One region of the Paenibacillus sp. GM2FR genome, then DNA from elsewhere that is predicted to be linked to it. Evidence: predicted binding sites of a transcription regulator. Region 1 holds the regulator's gene; the other holds the start of a gene.

What was found. The regulator CtsR, encoded in region 1, represses protease genes until heat stress. The targets are predictions, from matches to a motif close to ATGGTCAATAAAGGTCAAACA.
Region 2: a site for CtsR is predicted at 3,940-3,960, ahead of clpP (ATP-dependent Clp endopeptidase proteolytic subunit ClpP). Genes of this name have one in related genera too.

Annotation. Positions count from the first base shown of each region.
Region 1 covers NZ_MKZM01000013.1:58,470-67,181, reverse strand. Annotated here, with positions in the region: gene dagF (2-dehydro-3-deoxy-phosphogluconate aldolase) at 1-379, shown strand, start outside; gene PAEVO_RS32675 (sugar kinase) at 372-1,388, shown strand; gene PAEVO_RS32670 (GntR family transcriptional regulator) at 1,397-2,113, shown strand; gene PAEVO_RS32665 (CtsR family transcriptional regulator) at 2,473-2,934, shown strand; gene mcsA (protein-arginine kinase activator protein McsA) at 2,959-3,483, shown strand; gene mcsB (protein-arginine kinase McsB) at 3,522-4,586, shown strand; gene clpC (ATP-dependent protease ATP-binding subunit ClpC) at 4,697-7,156, shown strand; gene radA (DNA repair protein RadA) at 7,713-8,712, shown strand, end outside.
Region 2 covers NZ_MKZM01000009.1:62,644-71,355, reverse strand. Annotated here, with positions in the region: gene PAEVO_RS21510 (phosphoglycerate kinase) at 1-1,088, opposite strand, end outside; gene gap (type I glyceraldehyde-3-phosphate dehydrogenase) at 1,281-2,285, opposite strand; gene PAEVO_RS21500 (sugar-binding transcriptional regulator) at 2,385-3,428, opposite strand; tRNA gene PAEVO_RS21495 (tRNA-Arg) at 3,800-3,874, shown strand; gene clpP (ATP-dependent Clp endopeptidase proteolytic subunit ClpP) at 4,036-4,632, shown strand; gene PAEVO_RS21485 (PdaC/SigV domain-containing protein) at 5,121-6,194, opposite strand; gene PAEVO_RS21480 (hypothetical protein) at 6,337-6,618, opposite strand; gene PAEVO_RS21475 (ABC transporter substrate-binding protein) at 6,818-7,870, opposite strand; gene PAEVO_RS21470 (ABC transporter permease) at 7,929-8,712, opposite strand, start outside.

The DNA of each region.
Region 1 (8,712 bases):
CGTGAATATCTCAACCGGACCGATGAGTGCTGCTGGGTCGGACAAAGCCATCGTACCTGTAAAAGCGGCCATTGCGCTTGTGCGCGACATGGGCGGTAATGCACTGAAGTACTTCCCGATGCAGGGCTTGAAGTTGGAGGATGAATACCGCGCGGTAGCGAAGGCATGTGCGGAGGAAGGATTTGCGCTTGAACCAACAGGCGGGATTGATAAAGAGAATTTTGAAGCCATCGTGCGCATCGCATTCGAAGCGGGAGTGCAGCAGGTCATCCCGCACGTGTACTCCTCGATTATCGACTCGGTAAGCGGAGATACGATCATTAGCGATGTTCAAGAGCTGCACCGCAAGCTAAAAGCGCTGGTTGATCAATATGCCTAAGACGATTGCCGCATATGGCGAAGTGATGATGCGTCTTCAAGTACCGGGATATGCTTCCTTGGCTCAAGAGAGCCATCTGAATTACTCCTTCTCCGGCACGGGTGTAAACATCGCCTCGGCTGTGGCAAGGTTCGGTCATAACGGCTATCTGGTCAGCACGCTGCCGGATAACCCGCTTGGCGAAGCGGCGATTTCCTACCTGCGCAAGCTTGGCATCGACACTTCGCTCATTAGCCGCGGAGGCAAATATGTCGGCATGTACTTTCTGGAGAATGGCTTTGGCGTAAGACCCGGACGTGTAACTTATACGGACCGACTGGGCAGCAGCTTTAATACGGCAGAGGATGCCATGTACGATTTCGGTGGGATTGCCGAAAAGACGGACATGATCCATTTTTGCGGCATAACCCTTTCCATGAACGACACGGTACGGGGCCAAATGAAGACACTGGCTCGTGAAGTTAAGAAAAACGGCGGAACCGTTGTGTTCGATTGCAATTATCGTCCCTCTTTATGGGGGATGGACCGCTACGAGTTTGCTAAGCCGCACTATGAGGAAATGCTGTCACTTGCGGATGTCGTCTTTATGAATGAAAAAGACGCTATCTATATCCTTGGCATGGAGACGACCCGTGAGGATCGCAATGAACAGCTGCAGGAGTTGATTCCGAAGGTGGCAGCGAAGTATAATATTACGGTTGCGTCGGGTACCCACCGGAAGATCAACGGGGATAACACCCATTCTCTGCAAGGCTATCTCTACACGGATGGAGCGTTTCATTTTTCCAAAACCTTGACGTTTTCCGTCCATGACCGTATCGGCGCGGGTGATGCCTACGCCAGCGGGGTGATTCATGGGATCTCGGAGGGATTTGAACCGAATCGGACGGTTGATTTTGCCGCAGCTGCGGCGATGCTTGCCCATACCGTTACAGGGGATACGCCGACGGCGAACGAACGCGAAGTGCTTCAGGCAATGAGTCATCACATGTCTGACGTGGAAAGGTAGGAGGAAGCATGTCGATCACGCGGAAGAACGGTCCGTTATACTTGCAAATCAAGAAGATCATAAAAGATCGGATTCTGCATGGGGAATATCCACTTGGCTCCCATATTCCTTCCGAGCCGCAGCTGGAACAGGAATTTAACGTTAGCAAAATGACGGTCCGCAATGCGATCCAGGAGCTGTACCAGGAAGGATATGTAGAGAAGCGGAGTGGGGTAGGAACGATTGTGACCCGGAACACGTCCTTCTCCAAGCTTTCCAAAGGCAAGCTGTTTACCGAGATTCTGGTCGAAGAAGGACACCAGATTCGGAAGCGTCACCTGAAGACGGAATGGGTGCTTAATGAGCCGGATAGCGAATTGTTCTTAAAATTCGGGGAGCGGTGCCTGCTTATTGAACGATTGTATTTACTGGACGGGAGTCCTTTTATTTACTACACTCACTACGTGTCATCCCAAGTGGATATGGGCGAAGAGTTCGGTTCCACCGAACTGCCGTCGCTGTATGACCGCATCGAGGAGAGTCAAATTACGCTGGAGAATTTCCGGGACCGTTTTCTGGCGACCGTGGCAAATGAGGAGATTGCCTCCTTGCTTGAAGTAAGCATAGGCACGCCGTTACTAAAGCGGCTCAGATCCTCTTATGACGGGACAGGCAGCATCATTGAATACAGCATCGGCTATTACAATACGGAGTTACAGCACTACTTGATCAGTTATGATGCCTAAGGGTTTAGACTATACAAGAGCATGATATGGAGAAGTGGCCTCGAACCGGTATTCACCCGGCATGGGGACTGCTTCTTTTTTTGTTGCCTTATATGAATTGTTCTTCGGAAAGAGGCTATAAGCGATCAAAGAACTGGGTACAATAAGAATAAATGCAAAGCGCGAACATTTGAGAAGAACCCTCTTGGCAAAATGAAAAAATGTGCTATAATGATATCAAAGTCAAAGAAAGTCAAAGTCAACGAGAGGGTTCGCCGATTTTGATTGTGGTTAAAATTAACGTATATGCAAGGCTCTGTGCGGACGTGTAAGATCACTATCCGTCTTAACGTTTCAAACAGTGGAGGATGAACAGACCAATGCGTAATATCTCTGATATTATCGAACAATACCTGAAGAGCATACTGCAGGAAAGTCCGGAGGGTACCGTTGAAATTCAACGGAACGATCTGGCAGAGCAATTTTCTTGCGTTCCTTCCCAGATTAACTACGTGATCAGTACACGGTTCACGCTGGAGAAGGGCTTTCTTGTCGAGAGCAAGCGCGGCGGGGGCGGGTACATACGCATCCAGCGTATCGAGCTTCCCCAGCATACTGCACTCCAGCAGCATCTTCATCATACCATTGGCAGCATGATTGACCAGACGGTGGCTGAAGGATTGATTTACCAGCTGGAGGAATCCCGGTTTTTAACAAAGCGGGAGGCCAGCCTGATGCGGGCCGCCATTTCAAGGGAGTGCCTCAATGTGAAGCTTCCTTATCGGGATGAGCTGCGTGCAAGGATTATGAAGGCGATGCTTATTTCTTTATTAGGTAAGTGAGTCTGTGTAAGGGGGCATCGGATTATGTTATGCCAAGAATGCGGTAAACGGCCGGCGACACTTCATTTCACCAAAATTGTGAACGGGGAGAAAACGGAGTTTCATTTTTGTGAAACCTGTGCCCGTGAAAAAGGGGAATTGATCCCCGGCACGTCGAATGGTTTTTCTATACACAGTTTGCTGTCAGGTCTTCTGGATCTGGATCCTTCAGGCAAGGGCCAGAGCCCCGGTGCAAAAACGGCCCAGACGCTGCAATGCGAAGAATGCGGTATGACGTATTCCCAGTTCAGCAAGCTTGGCCGGTTCGGCTGCAGCTCGTGTTATAAATATTTCTCGGATCGATTGGATCCATTGTTTAAGAGAGTCCATGGGGGGACTTCCCATGTCGGCAAAGTGCCGAAGCGTACGGGTGGCCGTATTCAGATCAAACGCCAGATTGATGAGCTTAAGAAGGAGCTTCAAATTCGGATCGTGCAGGAAGAGTTTGAAACGGCTGCCGAGATCCGGGACCAAATCCGTGAGCTGGAGCGAAATATGGCTCAGGGATAAGATGGTAAGATTTTGCACTTTAGTAGGAGGAATGCGTGATGTCTAATCTCCGGTTTACCGATTCGGCGCTGAGCGAGTGGATGCGCGGGAACGGTCAGGATTCCGACATTGTCATCAGCACCCGTGTCAGGGTGGCGCGCAATCTGCAGCATCTTCCTTTCCCGCTGCTGGCAACGGATCAGCAGTCGGGAGAAGTGCTAGAGCGCCTGACGAATGTGCTGAAGAATAAGGACGATTTGCAGGATTTCGGGGATTTACATGTAATTAAATTAAGTGAGATTGATGAGCTGGATAAGAAGGTTCTTGTTGAGAAGCATCTAATCAGCCCCAATCTGGCGAATGAGTCCCGAAACGGTGCCGTCATCCTTACTGAAGATGAATCCGTCAGCATTATGATCAATGAAGAGGATCACCTGCGCATACAGTGTTTATATCCCGGATTTCAGGTTCGTGAGGCATGGGCACGTGCGACGGCGCTGGATGACGTTTTTGAATCCGAGATTGATTATGCGTTTGATGACAAGCGAGGTTATCTTACGAGTTGTCCGACGAATGTCGGCACCGGCCTTCGCGCATCGGTCATGATGCATCTGCCCGCTCTTGTTATGACACAGCAGATTAACCGGATTCTCTCGGCTGTATCGCAGGTAGGCTTGACCGTAAGAGGGATTTACGGTGAAGGCAGCGAAGCGTTAGGCAACCTGTTTCAAATCTCGAATCAGATTACGCTCGGTCAAACCGAGTCCGAGATCATTGAGAATCTTCACAGCGTCGCCTTGCAAATCATCGAGCATGAGAAGAATGCCAGAGCCCGGCTCTTGGGTGAATCCAAGCTCCGTATTACGGATCGGGTGATGCGCTCCTATGGCATACTGTCCTATGCAGCGGTGATGGATTCGAAGGAAGCGGCCCAGCGATTGTCGGATGTTCGGCTTGGTGTGGATCTCGGCCTTCTGGAAGGCCCGGAAATCCCGGTCATGAATGAACTGAATGTGAAGACGCAACCGGGCTTTCTGCAGAAGACCTATGGAGAGGGTATGACTCCTTCCGAACGCGACATGTACAGGGCTAAGCTCATCAGAGAAACATTGGGTAACGATTAAGGATCTATACTCGTTTTACAGTTGGATGACGGTTTAAGCGTCCTATAGCTGACGATACACCGAAATCCGCGAGGTTCAATATATTAATTGAAACGTGGAGGTGCAATACTATGATGTTTGGCAGATTTACGGAACGTGCACAAAAGGTGCTTGCATTGGCTCAGGAAGAAGCGGTACGTCTGGGGCACAACAATATCGGCACAGAACATATCCTGCTAGGACTTATTCGTGAAGGAGACGGCATTGCAGCCAAAGCGCTGATCGGACTTGGACTTGGTCTTGAAAAAATTCAGGATGAAGTCGAAACATTAATCGGACGCGGACAGGAGCAGCCTACCAACATTGCTTATACGCCTAGAGCGAAAAAGGTAATTGAGCTCTCCATGGACGAAGCTCGTAAGCTTGGTCATACCTACGTAGGTACGGAGCATATTCTGCTGGGGCTGATTCGTGAAGGCGAAGGGGTTGCCGCACGTGTGCTGAACAACCTTGGCATTAGTCTGAACAAAGCCCGGCAGCAGGTGCTGCAGCTGCTCGGCAGCAGCGAAGCGGTATCGAGCCATCATGGCACGCCGCAAAACGTAAGCACGCCTACACTGGACAGTCTCGCTCGCGATCTGACTGCCATTGCCAAGGAAGGCAATCTGGATCCGGTCATTGGCCGCAGCAAAGAAATCGAGCGCGTGATTCAGGTACTGAGCCGCCGTACGAAGAACAACCCGGTGTTGATTGGTGAACCAGGGGTAGGTAAGACGGCGATTGCGGAAGGCCTGGCCCAACGCATCATTAACAATGAAATTCCAGAGACACTGCGTGACAAACGCGTCATGACGCTGGATATGGGCTCGGTTGTTGCTGGAACGAAATACCGCGGCGAGTTTGAGGATCGCTTGAAAAAAATTATGGATGAGATTCGTCAAGCGGGTAACATTGTTCTGTTCATCGATGAGCTGCATACCTTGATCGGTGCAGGCGGTGCAGAAGGTGCGATTGACGCTTCCAACATTCTTAAGCCATCATTGGCACGCGGAGAACTTCAGTGCATCGGGGCAACCACACTGGACGAATACCGCAAATATATTGAAAAAGATGCTGCTCTTGAGCGCCGTTTCCAACCGATTACGGTGGACCAACCATCGCCGGAGGAAGCCATTCAGATTCTGTATGGACTGCGTGACCGTTACGAAGCGCATCACCGCGTAAAAATTACGGATGAAGCGATCGAGCAGGCCGTGAAATTGTCCGACCGCTACATTACGGACCGCTTCCTGCCGGATAAAGCGATTGACCTGATTGACGAGGCCGGTTCGAAAGTTCGCCTTCATACGTATACCATACCGCCGAATCTGAAAGATCAGGAAGCGCATCTGGAGGACATCCGCAAAGAGAAAGACGCAGCTGTCCAAAGCCAGGAATTCGAGAAAGCTGCAGCGCTGCGCGATACGGAGCAGAAGCTTCGCGAAGAACTTGAAATCACGAAGAATCAATGGAAAGAAAAACAAGGACGTACCGATTCCGAGGTAACTCCGGAGGATATTGCCGACGTTGTAGCCAACTGGACCGGTATTCCTGTAAATAAACTGAAAGAAGAAGAGACCGAGCGTCTTCTGAATCTGGAAGAAATTCTGCACAGCCGCGTCATCGGTCAAGAGGAAGCGGTCAAAGCAGTGAGCCGTGCCGTTCGCCGGGCACGTGCAGGCCTGAAAGATCCGAAGCGTCCAATGGGCTCCTTCATCTTCCTGGGTCCTACCGGGGTAGGTAAAACCGAGCTGGCACGCGCCCTTGCGGAGGCGATGTTCGGAGACGAGAACGCGGTTGTACGGATCGATATGTCCGAGTACATGGAGAAGCATTCCACATCACGTCTCGTCGGAGCGCCTCCGGGATATGTCGGCTACGAAGAAGGCGGTCAGCTGACCGAGAAGGTACGCCGCAAACCGTATTCCGTTGTGCTGCTCGATGAAATCGAGAAGGCGCACCCTGAGGTATTCAACATCTTGCTTCAAGTGCTGGAAGACGGACGTTTGACCGATTCCAAGGGCCGCGTGGTGGACTTCCGCAACACACTGATCATTCTTACCTCCAACGTGGGAGCGGAAGCAATCAAGAAGAACTCTACGCTTGGCTTTACTGCGGTGACGGATGCAGGCCGCGATTATAACAACATGAAAGGCAAAGTGATGGATGAGCTCAAGAAGAGCTTCCGTCCAGAGTTCTTGAACCGGATTGATGAGATCATCGTGTTCCACTCTCTGGAAGAGAAACACATTGCCGAAATCGTGACTTTGATGTCCGACGAGCTGCGTAAGCGTCTGAAGGAATTCGAGGTGCATTTCGAGCTCACCGACAAGGCGAAGGCCTTCATCGCCAAGGAAGGATACGATCCGGCCTTCGGTGCTCGCCCACTGCGCCGGGCTATCCAGAAGCACATCGAGGATCGTCTCTCCGAGGAGCTGTTGAAAGGTACTGTGGCCAAGGGCGACTCGCTCGTCATCGATGAAGCGAATGGCGAACTGGTTGTGAACAAGAACGAAAGTGTCACTGCCGCATCAGCAGCCGAAACTGAATAAGTTGGAACAACAACACCGCCCCGCTGGATTTAAATCCGGCGGGGTTTTTGATTTTGAGATTAATGGAAGATGAAGGTTTTGTATGGGGCAGAAATTTGGATGCTCAGAAGTTATGTAAATGAAATGATCGGGGCTGTTTAAATCGGTAAATTAATTAGGCAAAGGGATGATTAGCGAATTAGGAGAACAGATCCTTATGTATCAACCTAGCGGAGAGGACGGAATCGTTCTGAAGAAGCGACAGCGTTCGCCTTTAAAACCGGGAAACGACCATGATTCCAATTCCAGTTTCCTGGTTTTAACAGCGATCGTAAGAACGATCCGACAGCAATGCGGACATGTATGGTTTACATGTATGTATTTTGATAAATTGCAGCAAAAATAATGTCGATCCGCCCCCGACCCTTCAAATTTGAAACAAATCCTTCTCATCCCGCGTAAAGTTTCCGATTAGCCTTTACGTTGAATTATAAGAAATGGTAAACTTTGAGTAATGCCTGATTTTGCAGGGTTTTACGGAATCCGACAAATGATGTGCGACATAAAGGAGACTCACATGGCAAAAACTAAAACGAAATTTTTCTGTACCGAATGCGGCTATGAAGCGCCCAAATGGTTCGGAAAATGTCCGGGCTGCCAATCATGGAATTCCATGGTAGAAGAGACCGAGACGGTAATCAAGACGCAGGGGATGAATTCCCCTCTTTTTCATAGTAAAGAAAAACCCCTTTCGATCATAAATATAGAAAGCGGTAAAGAACCCAGAATCCAGACGGGCATTGCGGAATTGAACCGTGTGCTCGGGGGCGGGCTTGTCCCGGGCTCGCTGGTGTTAGTCGGCGGTGACCCCGGCATCGGCAAATCCACGCTGCTGCTGCAAGCCTCCAACCGATTGGCCCAGAACGGCATTCGCGTTCTGTACATTTCCGGTGAGGAATCCGTACGCCAGACCAAACTGCGTGCAGATCGGCTCGGGGCGCTGTCCCCGGAGCTGTTTGTCCTCTGTGAAACCAATCTGGAATCGATCGAGGAAGCCATTGAGAACGTGCAGCCTGGCTTTGTTGTCATTGACTCCATTCAGACGGTGTATTTGCCGGAGGTTACCAGTGCGCCGGGGAGCGTATCCCAGGTACGGGAGTGTACGGCACGCTTCATGCGATTGGCGAAGGTGAAGGGCATAGCGACCGTTCTGGTCGGTCATGTGACCAAGGAAGGCGCTATTGCAGGCCCAAGGATGCTGGAGCACATGGTGGACTGTGTGCTTTATTTTGAAGGAGAGCGTCACCACACTTACCGTTTGCTTCGCGCGGTGAAGAACCGTTTCGGTTCGACGAATGAGATTGGCATTTTTGAGATGGGTGAGGATGGGCTTCGCGAAGTCGGGAATCCATCGGAACTGTTTTTATCTGAACGGCCTTTAGGCGTTGCGGGTTCGACCGTTGTTGCGAGCATGGAGGGAACGCGCCCGGTTCTGGTCGAGCTGCAGGCGCTCATCTCCACAACCCACTTCCCGTCACCGCGCCGGATGGGTACAGGGGTGGACCACCACCGCATGA
Region 2 (8,712 bases), on a different contig from region 1:
TCGGCAAGGCCGAATTTCTCCGCTGCTGCAGCCGAGTCGCCGCCGCCGATAATCGTGTAAGCTTCCGTATCCGCACAAGCTTGTGCCACTTCACGAGTACCGTTGCTGAACGGAGCGATTTCGAATACACCCATAGGACCGTTCCACACGACAAGTTTGGAGTTCTTGATCACTTCTGCATACTTGGCGCGAGTCTTAGGACCGATGTCAACGCCTTCCCAATCGGCTGGGATGCCGTCGATATCAACGATCTTGGTATTCGCGTCTGCACTGAACTCGTCCGTAACGACGATATCTTCCGGCAGGTAGAAGTTTTTGCCCAGCTCTTTAGCTTTCTCGATAAAACCGAGTGCAACATCAAGCTTCTCTTTATCAAGCAGAGATTGACCAATTTCATGGCCTTGAGCTTTGAAGAACGTGTAAGCAAGTCCACCGCCGATGATGACATTGTCAGCAAGCGTAAGCAGGTTGTCGATCACGTCGATTTTGTCCTTAACCTTCGATCCACCGATGATGGCGGTAAAAGGACGGTCCGGATTCGAAAGGGCTTTGCCGAGAACGGACAGCTCTTTTTCCATCAACAATCCCGATACAGCCGGAAGATGATGAGCGATACCTTCTGTCGAAGCGTGCGCACGGTGAGCAGCACCAAACGCGTCATTCACGAACAGATCGGCCAGTTCAGCGAATTGCTTCGCAAGTTCCGGATCATTCTTCTCTTCACCAGCGTAAAAACGAACATTTTCAAGCACGAGCACATCGCCGTTTTGCAGCTTCTCTACCTGCGCTTTAACCGCTTCTCCTACGGCTTCATCCGCTTTGGCTACCGGTTTGCCGAGCAGCTCGGACAGACGCTGACTTGCCGGAGTCAGGCGCAAAGATTCAACGACCTCACCTTTTGGACGGCCCATGTGGCTGGCCAGGATGACTTTCGCTCCTTGCTCTACCAAATATTTAATGGTCGGCAAAGTCTCGCGAATACGAGTGTCGTCTGTAATTTTACCATCTTCGAGCGGTACATTGAAATCGACGCGGACAAACACCCGTTTGCCGCTTACTTCTACATCACGTACACTTTTCTTGTTCATCTCCACGTTCCTCCTAAGAAAACTATTCTCCTCACCGACAGCATGCAGTTGCTCTCGTTTCTCTCTATCGCTAACCAGCGCCCGGATCTTGTCTATTCTTCCCAGTGCTCTGGCATGAAAACAAGGAAAAACCATGAACCAAAGAGGAGACCCGTGAAACGGAACTCCTCTTCGATTGTATGGCTAGATCAATTACAGACCTTTGCTTGCGATGTAAGCAGCGAGGTCAACGACACGGTTGGAGTAGCCCCACTCGTTGTCATACCAAGAAACAACTTTCACCATGTTGTCGCCAACTACCATAGTGGAGAGCGAATCGATCGTGGAAGAAGCTGGGTCGCCATTGTAGTCGCTGGATACAAGCGGCTCTTCGGAGTAGTTCAAGATGCCTTTGAGCGGGCCTTCAGCAGCAGCTTTCAGTGCTCCGTTTACATCTTCAAGCGTTACGTTTTTGGACAGCTCAACTACGAGGTCCGTTACGGAAACGTTCTTTGTAGGTACACGCATTGCCATACCGTTCAATTTGCCTTTCAATTGTGGCAGAACGAGGCTAACCGCTTTAGCAGCACCTGTTGTGGATGGAATGATGTTCTCAGCAGCTGCACGAGCACGACGCAGATCTTTGTGCGGAAGATCAAGCACTTGCTGGTCATTCGTGTAGGAGTGAACTGTAGTCATCATACCTTTAACGATACCGAACTTCTCGTCAAGAACTTTAGCAAAAGGAGCCAAGCAGTTTGTCGTACAAGAAGCGTTGGAGATTACAGTATGGTTAGCTGCATCGTATTTGTCTTCGTTAACGCCCATAACGATCGTGATATCTTCGTCAGTTGCTGGAGCGGAGATGATAACTTTCTTAGCGCCGCCTTTCAAGTGAGCGGAAGCTTTGTCTTTCGCTGTGAAAATACCAGTGGATTCTACAACGATTTCTACGCCATACTCAGCCCAAGGCAATGCTTCTGGGTTACGCTCAGCGAATACTTTCACTTCACGGCCGTTTACAACGAGTGCGCCTTCTTTAGCTTCAACCGTTGCATTAAGTCTGCCGTGAGTTGTGTCATATTTCAAAAGGTGTGCCAGCGTTTTTACATCCGTCAAATCGTTGATTGCCACGATTTCAACTTCGCTGTTGTTCAGCGCAGCGCGGAACACGTTACGTCCAATACGTCCAAAACCGTTAATACCTACTTTAACCATGAGTAGTTCCCTCCATATTTGTAAAATTTATATATTCAAGATTGGCCGTTAAGCCAATCAAGACAACAATAATGAAAAATCAATTGTACGCCCGTGGATTCAAATACCGGCGTCAATCTCCTTCTCGACTTCCAGTGCCGCGGCTTCATCGGTAACGAGAATATCCTCATGTCCGAATTTCAGCACCGCGTGAATCGCCTTGCCCTTGCCTTGACCCCCAGCAATGCCGATGATCGTCTCCGTCCGCATAATATCCTCAAGCCGCAGCCCGAGGGTAAGCATTTTGTGGACAACTTCGCCATCTTCACTAAAGTAGTAGCCGAAGGATTCCGCAATCGCGCCATCGGCCTGCAAGTTCTGAATCGAGTTTTCATCCAGCTTGCGTCTTCTTGCCATTTCCATGGCATCTCCGATGCCGTGAATAATGACTCGGCAGCGCCTGATCACATCCACAATCTCCTGGATATGCTGATCCTGCACCAAAGACTGGTAGGCATCCTCGCTAAGCAGATCCGGTACATGCAGCAATCGGTACTCAGCTCCCACGCGCTTAGCCATCTTAGAGGCAATGGTGTTCGCTTGAATCTCGACACTCTCCCCGAGACCGCCCCGGGCAGGCACAAACCATGTGCTTGTCAGCGGTTCGCCACCAGGCAAAGAGGACATCTGCTCTGCTACTTCGGCAAGCGTGGAGCCGCCTGTTACGGCAATCGTATCTCCATCCTGTACAAAGCTTAGCAGCGTTCTTGCTCCGGCACGGCCAAGCTCGCGTTTGACTTCCGGAGATGACTCACTGTCACCGGGAATAATGACCACTTTACGAAGCCCGTAAGCCTGACGGATCTTCTCTTCCAGTTCAACCAGTCCGAATAACTCATTCATAACCGGTTCCAGTTCCTCCAGCAAACATACCCCTGAACTGCTGATCCGCATGCCAAGCGTTTCAATCTCGATCAGCCCTTGCGCTTTCAGAAGATCCGTCTCTGCTCTGAGGACACGCTCGGTCATCGAGAGTGATGAAGCCAGTGTTCTTCGGCCAACAATTCCGGACAACTTGATCTGATGAAGGATGGAATACCTTCGTTTAAGAGTGTCCATCAGATCCGGCAGAAGCTGCTCTTGTATTTCTAATAGGTTACGCATGCATTCCACTCCTGCAAACTTCGTCTCGGCTCTCCTCTGCCTGGTCGTAAAATGTCCCAGTCAAACTTTTTAAGTCCCACCCTTATTCTAACCAATAATCAGGCCGGTTGCAAGTGTCCGAAAGTATATTTCTCTGCCCCAGGCATTCTTATACATTATGACCAACTACAGGCTTGTCTATATAATAGGAACAAAGTTTTGCCTGCTATTGTATTTTTGAAAAAGATGCGGTATAATCAACTTCGTTGCTAATTTTTTTAGATATCAGAAAGTATAAACTTCGCGGAGTCAGCTTCCTGATATCGCAAGAAAAACTACTGCTAAACGCGGTCTGTCTTCTTTGAATGTACGTCGATAGACGTTTCTCTTATGCGCCCGTGGTCCAATGGATATGACGTAGGCCTCCGGAGCCTGAGATCGAGGTTCGATTCCTCGCGGGCGCGCCATTTTATCTTTATTCTCTATACTGATTACCCTAAAGTGCCCATGACGGCTCTTTTTTTTACCCAATAGTTTGACTATCTTTGACTTTTTGATTTAAATTGTTTATCATGTGGGTAATACGGTAACAGTATTTATATGAGGTACTTAAGAGGAGGTTTTCCACGTGAGTTTTATACCTATGGTCGTTGAACAAAGCAACCGCGGTGAGCGGGCATACGACATCTATTCCAGATTGCTGAAAGACCGCATTATCTTCCTCGGCTCCGACGTAAATGACGTGGTCGCCAATTCCATCATTGCTCAAATGCTGTTCTTGTCGGCTGAGGATCCTGAGAAGGATATTCATCTTTACATCAACAGTCCTGGCGGTTCCATTACCGCGGGTATGGCGATATTCGATACGATGCAGTTCATCAAGCCGGACGTTTCGACGATCTGTGTCGGCATGGCTGCTTCCATGGGCGCATTCCTGCTCAACGCAGGCGCTAAAGGCAAACGTTACGGTCTGCCTAACAGCGAAATTATGATTCACCAGCCGCTCGGCGGCGCACAAGGTCAAGCCACGGATATTGAGATCCGTGCTCGCCGCATTCTCAAAATGCGCGACAAACTGAACCGCATCCTGTCCGAACGCACGGGCCAACCGCTGGAGCGCATTGAGAAGGATACCGATCGTGACTACTTCATGACGGCTGACGAAGCTAAAGAGTATGGCCTGATCGATCAAGTACTGGAAAATACACCACCGCAAGGACTATAAAAGAAATGAAGCAAAGGGCAGGCGCCGTTATCCGGTTCCTGCCCTTTGTTATCCTCTGGATTCATTGAAAACTTCGAGTACTAAATAGTGAGTGTATCCCCTCCGGTCGCTGTTGAAATCGGGAAACATGAATGAATGGATAAGGAGGTTTCCCGATTTCAAAGGCGAACGCGTTGCTCCTCCAAGGATACTCTCACTTCGGTACGATTTTTTCAATAAAACATAAAGACGGTAAGGGCACTCCCCTCCTAAAAGGCCTCCCTTAACTTGAGGGGAGGGGAATACAGGAAAACCCATTTGCCTCGATAAACACAAAAAATCCCTTGATCGCTGGAAGGGAGAATACACACTCTCCACGTTCCATGATCAAGGGATTTATCGCAATTGGTTCCAGCACAGTGTTACTTCAGGACAGCATCATATATCTCAACAAGCTATGGTATGAAATTAAATGATCACAGTTTACACAAACCGCTTATCATATACTCTTACTTCCACTCTTTCAGTTTCAGCTCAAACTCCGGAAATCCATAAGCATACGCCGTGTACTCATAAAGCTGGAAGTACAGCACCGCAGCATTATCTTTCACATAAAAATCAGCATCGGCCGGCACGCCCTCAAATCCGCCGAGATAGCCTCCTTCTTTCTTCATCTTGCTCAGCACAAGGTTGTTCAGCTTCTGCTTGTTCTTGCCCTGCATGTTGATGAAATCGCCCAGCTTCATCTGCTTGCCGTCCTTCAAGGAGAACGTGAAGCTTTTACGGAAGGTCATGCCATGGGCGCCGCCGGTATACGAGTAATCGTACGCCGTAATGCTCAGGATGTCGTTCTGGTTGTAATGGACCACGAAGTCACCACTGAATTCGTATGGGAAACTGGATTCCGACGGCGGGAATTCCTCAGCATTCCCTTCGGCACCGGTGATTACGCCGGACGCATTTTCTTTCAGCACTTTGTTGATCTCGGCTTGAACCTCTGCATTATCGAGTCCGCTGATTACAGGATAGTTCACAACGGCATCCACGCCCTGAATCTTCTTCTTCAGCGCTACCGATTTAATGGTGATGTCATTCTGCTTCTTCTGTGTCATGCTGAGAGTTTTCAAGGAAGGATTCCATTGCCCCTGAACACCCATGTATTCGCTGATCGTTTTGAACGGCACATAGAGACGACCATTCATGATCTGTCCGCCAGGCTCGCCGGCATACGAGCCATTTACCAGAATACCGATTTCAGTTGAATCATATACGATAGCGCTCAGTTTGTTATAACCGTTACCCAGTGTATACGTACGGTTTTTTGCATCATATTTAAGAGGCATCCCCAGGCCGTCCCGCAAAGCGGTTGCCGGCACATAAGTTACCCCGTGCAGCACGAGACCTTTCTGTGACAGGGTCTTGCCATTCCATTTCAGTACGACTTCATTCTTTGAGGATTTTTGGCTGGCGGAAACGGTTGCCTTAGCGGCGCTTGCATCGATGACCTGTCCGCTCAAACCCAGACTGCCAAGCAGGACGCTAGTTGCAATTAATGATGCACATACACGAAATTTAGGATTCATATTAGAATTCCACCTTTGTTAAATTAAGTTTCCGTTAGTTGTTAATCTATTACCCTTAATCATTATAAGGAAAGCTTTCAATGTATTGGTAACAAAGCCAGTGACAATTTTGATTCCAGGCCGTAGGGCCTATATGTTTTCATTATTCTTTCCGTACGCACGCCGCTACACTAAGAAACACACCGAACAAGAGAGCACATGAACCCGCAAGCAGCAGTAATTCACTGCCTTGGACAACGTAAGCAAGAAAAATAAAACCGATGCCAACGAGTGCACTGTGAATACTCAATAACAGCAGATGCAGCGCGCTTTTCCTGAAGAAGTTCAGAAGCAATACCGCTCCAGCACCAGCCACGATTCCCGCAATAACCAACAAGCCCATCACATCGCTCAAGCCGCTTTCTCCTTTTCTGATTAAACGCATAGAAACCTCGTTTATGTCATTTGCGTCCTTCCCTTATATATAACAACGAGACGGGCCCCAAAGTTGTGGTTCAATTCGTATAAATCGGCCATTTTTTCCTATTCGGGGTCTTAGGGCCTATTCTTCGCAAACAAAAAAAGAGCCTGCCCCCAATGGGACAGACTTTTTTATTACAAAAATATGAAAATGTAAGCTATCATTAACGACCGCTCTTCAGCTCGGACCACTGACGATCATAGATTGAGAGCGAGTCACCGACATTATCGAGCCACTCGGTACGGCCCAGCTCTTCATCTGTCAGGTTGATCATCGTATTGGTGCGGTATTCCTCGCTATGGAATTCCATCGCCTTGGTGTTCGGATTGCTGTATCCGATGAATTCATAGTTTTTGGCGCTGACCTCAGGCTCCATCATGAAGTTGATGAATTTCTCGGCCAGCTCTTTATTCTTGGCACCCTTAGGAATCGCGTAGTTATCAGAGAAGATGGTAGCCCCTTCTTCTGGCACGACATACGCCACATCCGGATTCTCAGCTGCAATAAAGGCCGCATCTCCGGACCAGACCGTAGCAATCCAGCCTTCTTCTTGGATCATCTTCTGCTTGATGTTATCCGTATCAAACGCGAGCACATTGGGCAGCAAGGTCTTCAGGTCATCCGTAGCTGCGGTGATTTCCGCTTCATCCGTACTGCTGTTGGATTTCCCCTGCTTCTTCAGCGCCATGCCGATCATTTCGCGGTTGTCGTCCAGAAGCAGGACTTTCCCCTTGTATTCCGGGTTCCAGAGGTCTTCCCAGCTGTTGATCTCGTCCTTAACATACTTCTTGTTATATGCAATTCCCGTTACACCGGACGTGTAGACAATCGAATATTTATTGCCCGGGTCATAAGAAGGATCTTTGAAAGTATCCGTAAGATTGACGAAGTTCGGGATATTATTCATATCAAGCGGCTCAAGCAGCTCCGATTCAATCATCGTTTTCACCATATAATCGGACGGCTGAATGAGGTCATATCCACTGCCGCCAGCCTTGATTTTAGCCAGCAGGTCTTCATTGTTTGCGTAATTGTCGTAGGTTACCTTCACGTCGAACTTCTCTTCAAAGTCCTTCAGCACCTCGGGATCAAAGTTATCCGCCCAGCTGTAAATGTGAAGCGTCTCCTTATCTGAGCCGCAGCCGGCCAGCAGTCCTACAGACAATACCGCAACCATGCCTGCCGTCAGCAGGCGGGTCCATCTTGATTTTTTCAATTCAATATCTCCTCTCTTTCCGGTTCCATGTTTTATTTCGAAAAAGCGTTTCTATCGCTTAAATCGGTAATGTTTTATGTTTCTTTTCCCCGCTGCCGCGGTTAAGAATATATTGGGCTAACAGAATCAGCGTGATGCTGACCAGAATGAGCAGCGTACATAGCGCGTTAATCTCTGGCGAGATGCCACGCTTCACCTGAGCGTAAATATAGATCGGCAGCGTCGTTGAGCTTGGGCCGGCGACAAAAAAGCTGACCATAAAGTCATCCAATGACAACGTAAAAGCAATCAGGGCTCCGGAGATAATGCCCGGTGCAATCTGCGGCAGCGTGACGTACCGGAACGTCTGCCAAGGCGTAGCTCCCAAATCCTGCGCCGCTTCACCGAGCTGTTTGCCCATTCCAGACAATCTGGCCGTAACTACAACATATACATAAGACATACTGAAGGTGATATGGGCTATAATCACGGTCGTTTTACCGAGCGGCATATTAAGTTGACTGAACAAAACCAGCAGCGACAGCCCCATAATAATATCCGGGATAATGACCGGCAGATACAGCAGCCCATTCATGCCGCTGCGACCTCTGCGCCCCATACTCCGAAGCGAGAGTGCCGCTGCGGTTCCGAGCAGGGTGGAAACGATCGTCGATATGACCGCCACCGTCAAACTGTTCATCAGCGCTTCCATCACGTGCCGGTTCTCGAACAGCGACACATACCAATCCAACGTAAATCCTTCCCAGTTGCCGCTAAGCCGCGTGTTGTTAAAGGAATAGATGATGATCATGATGATCGGTACATAGATGAAAGCCATCATAAGGAAAGAGTGAATCCCGAGC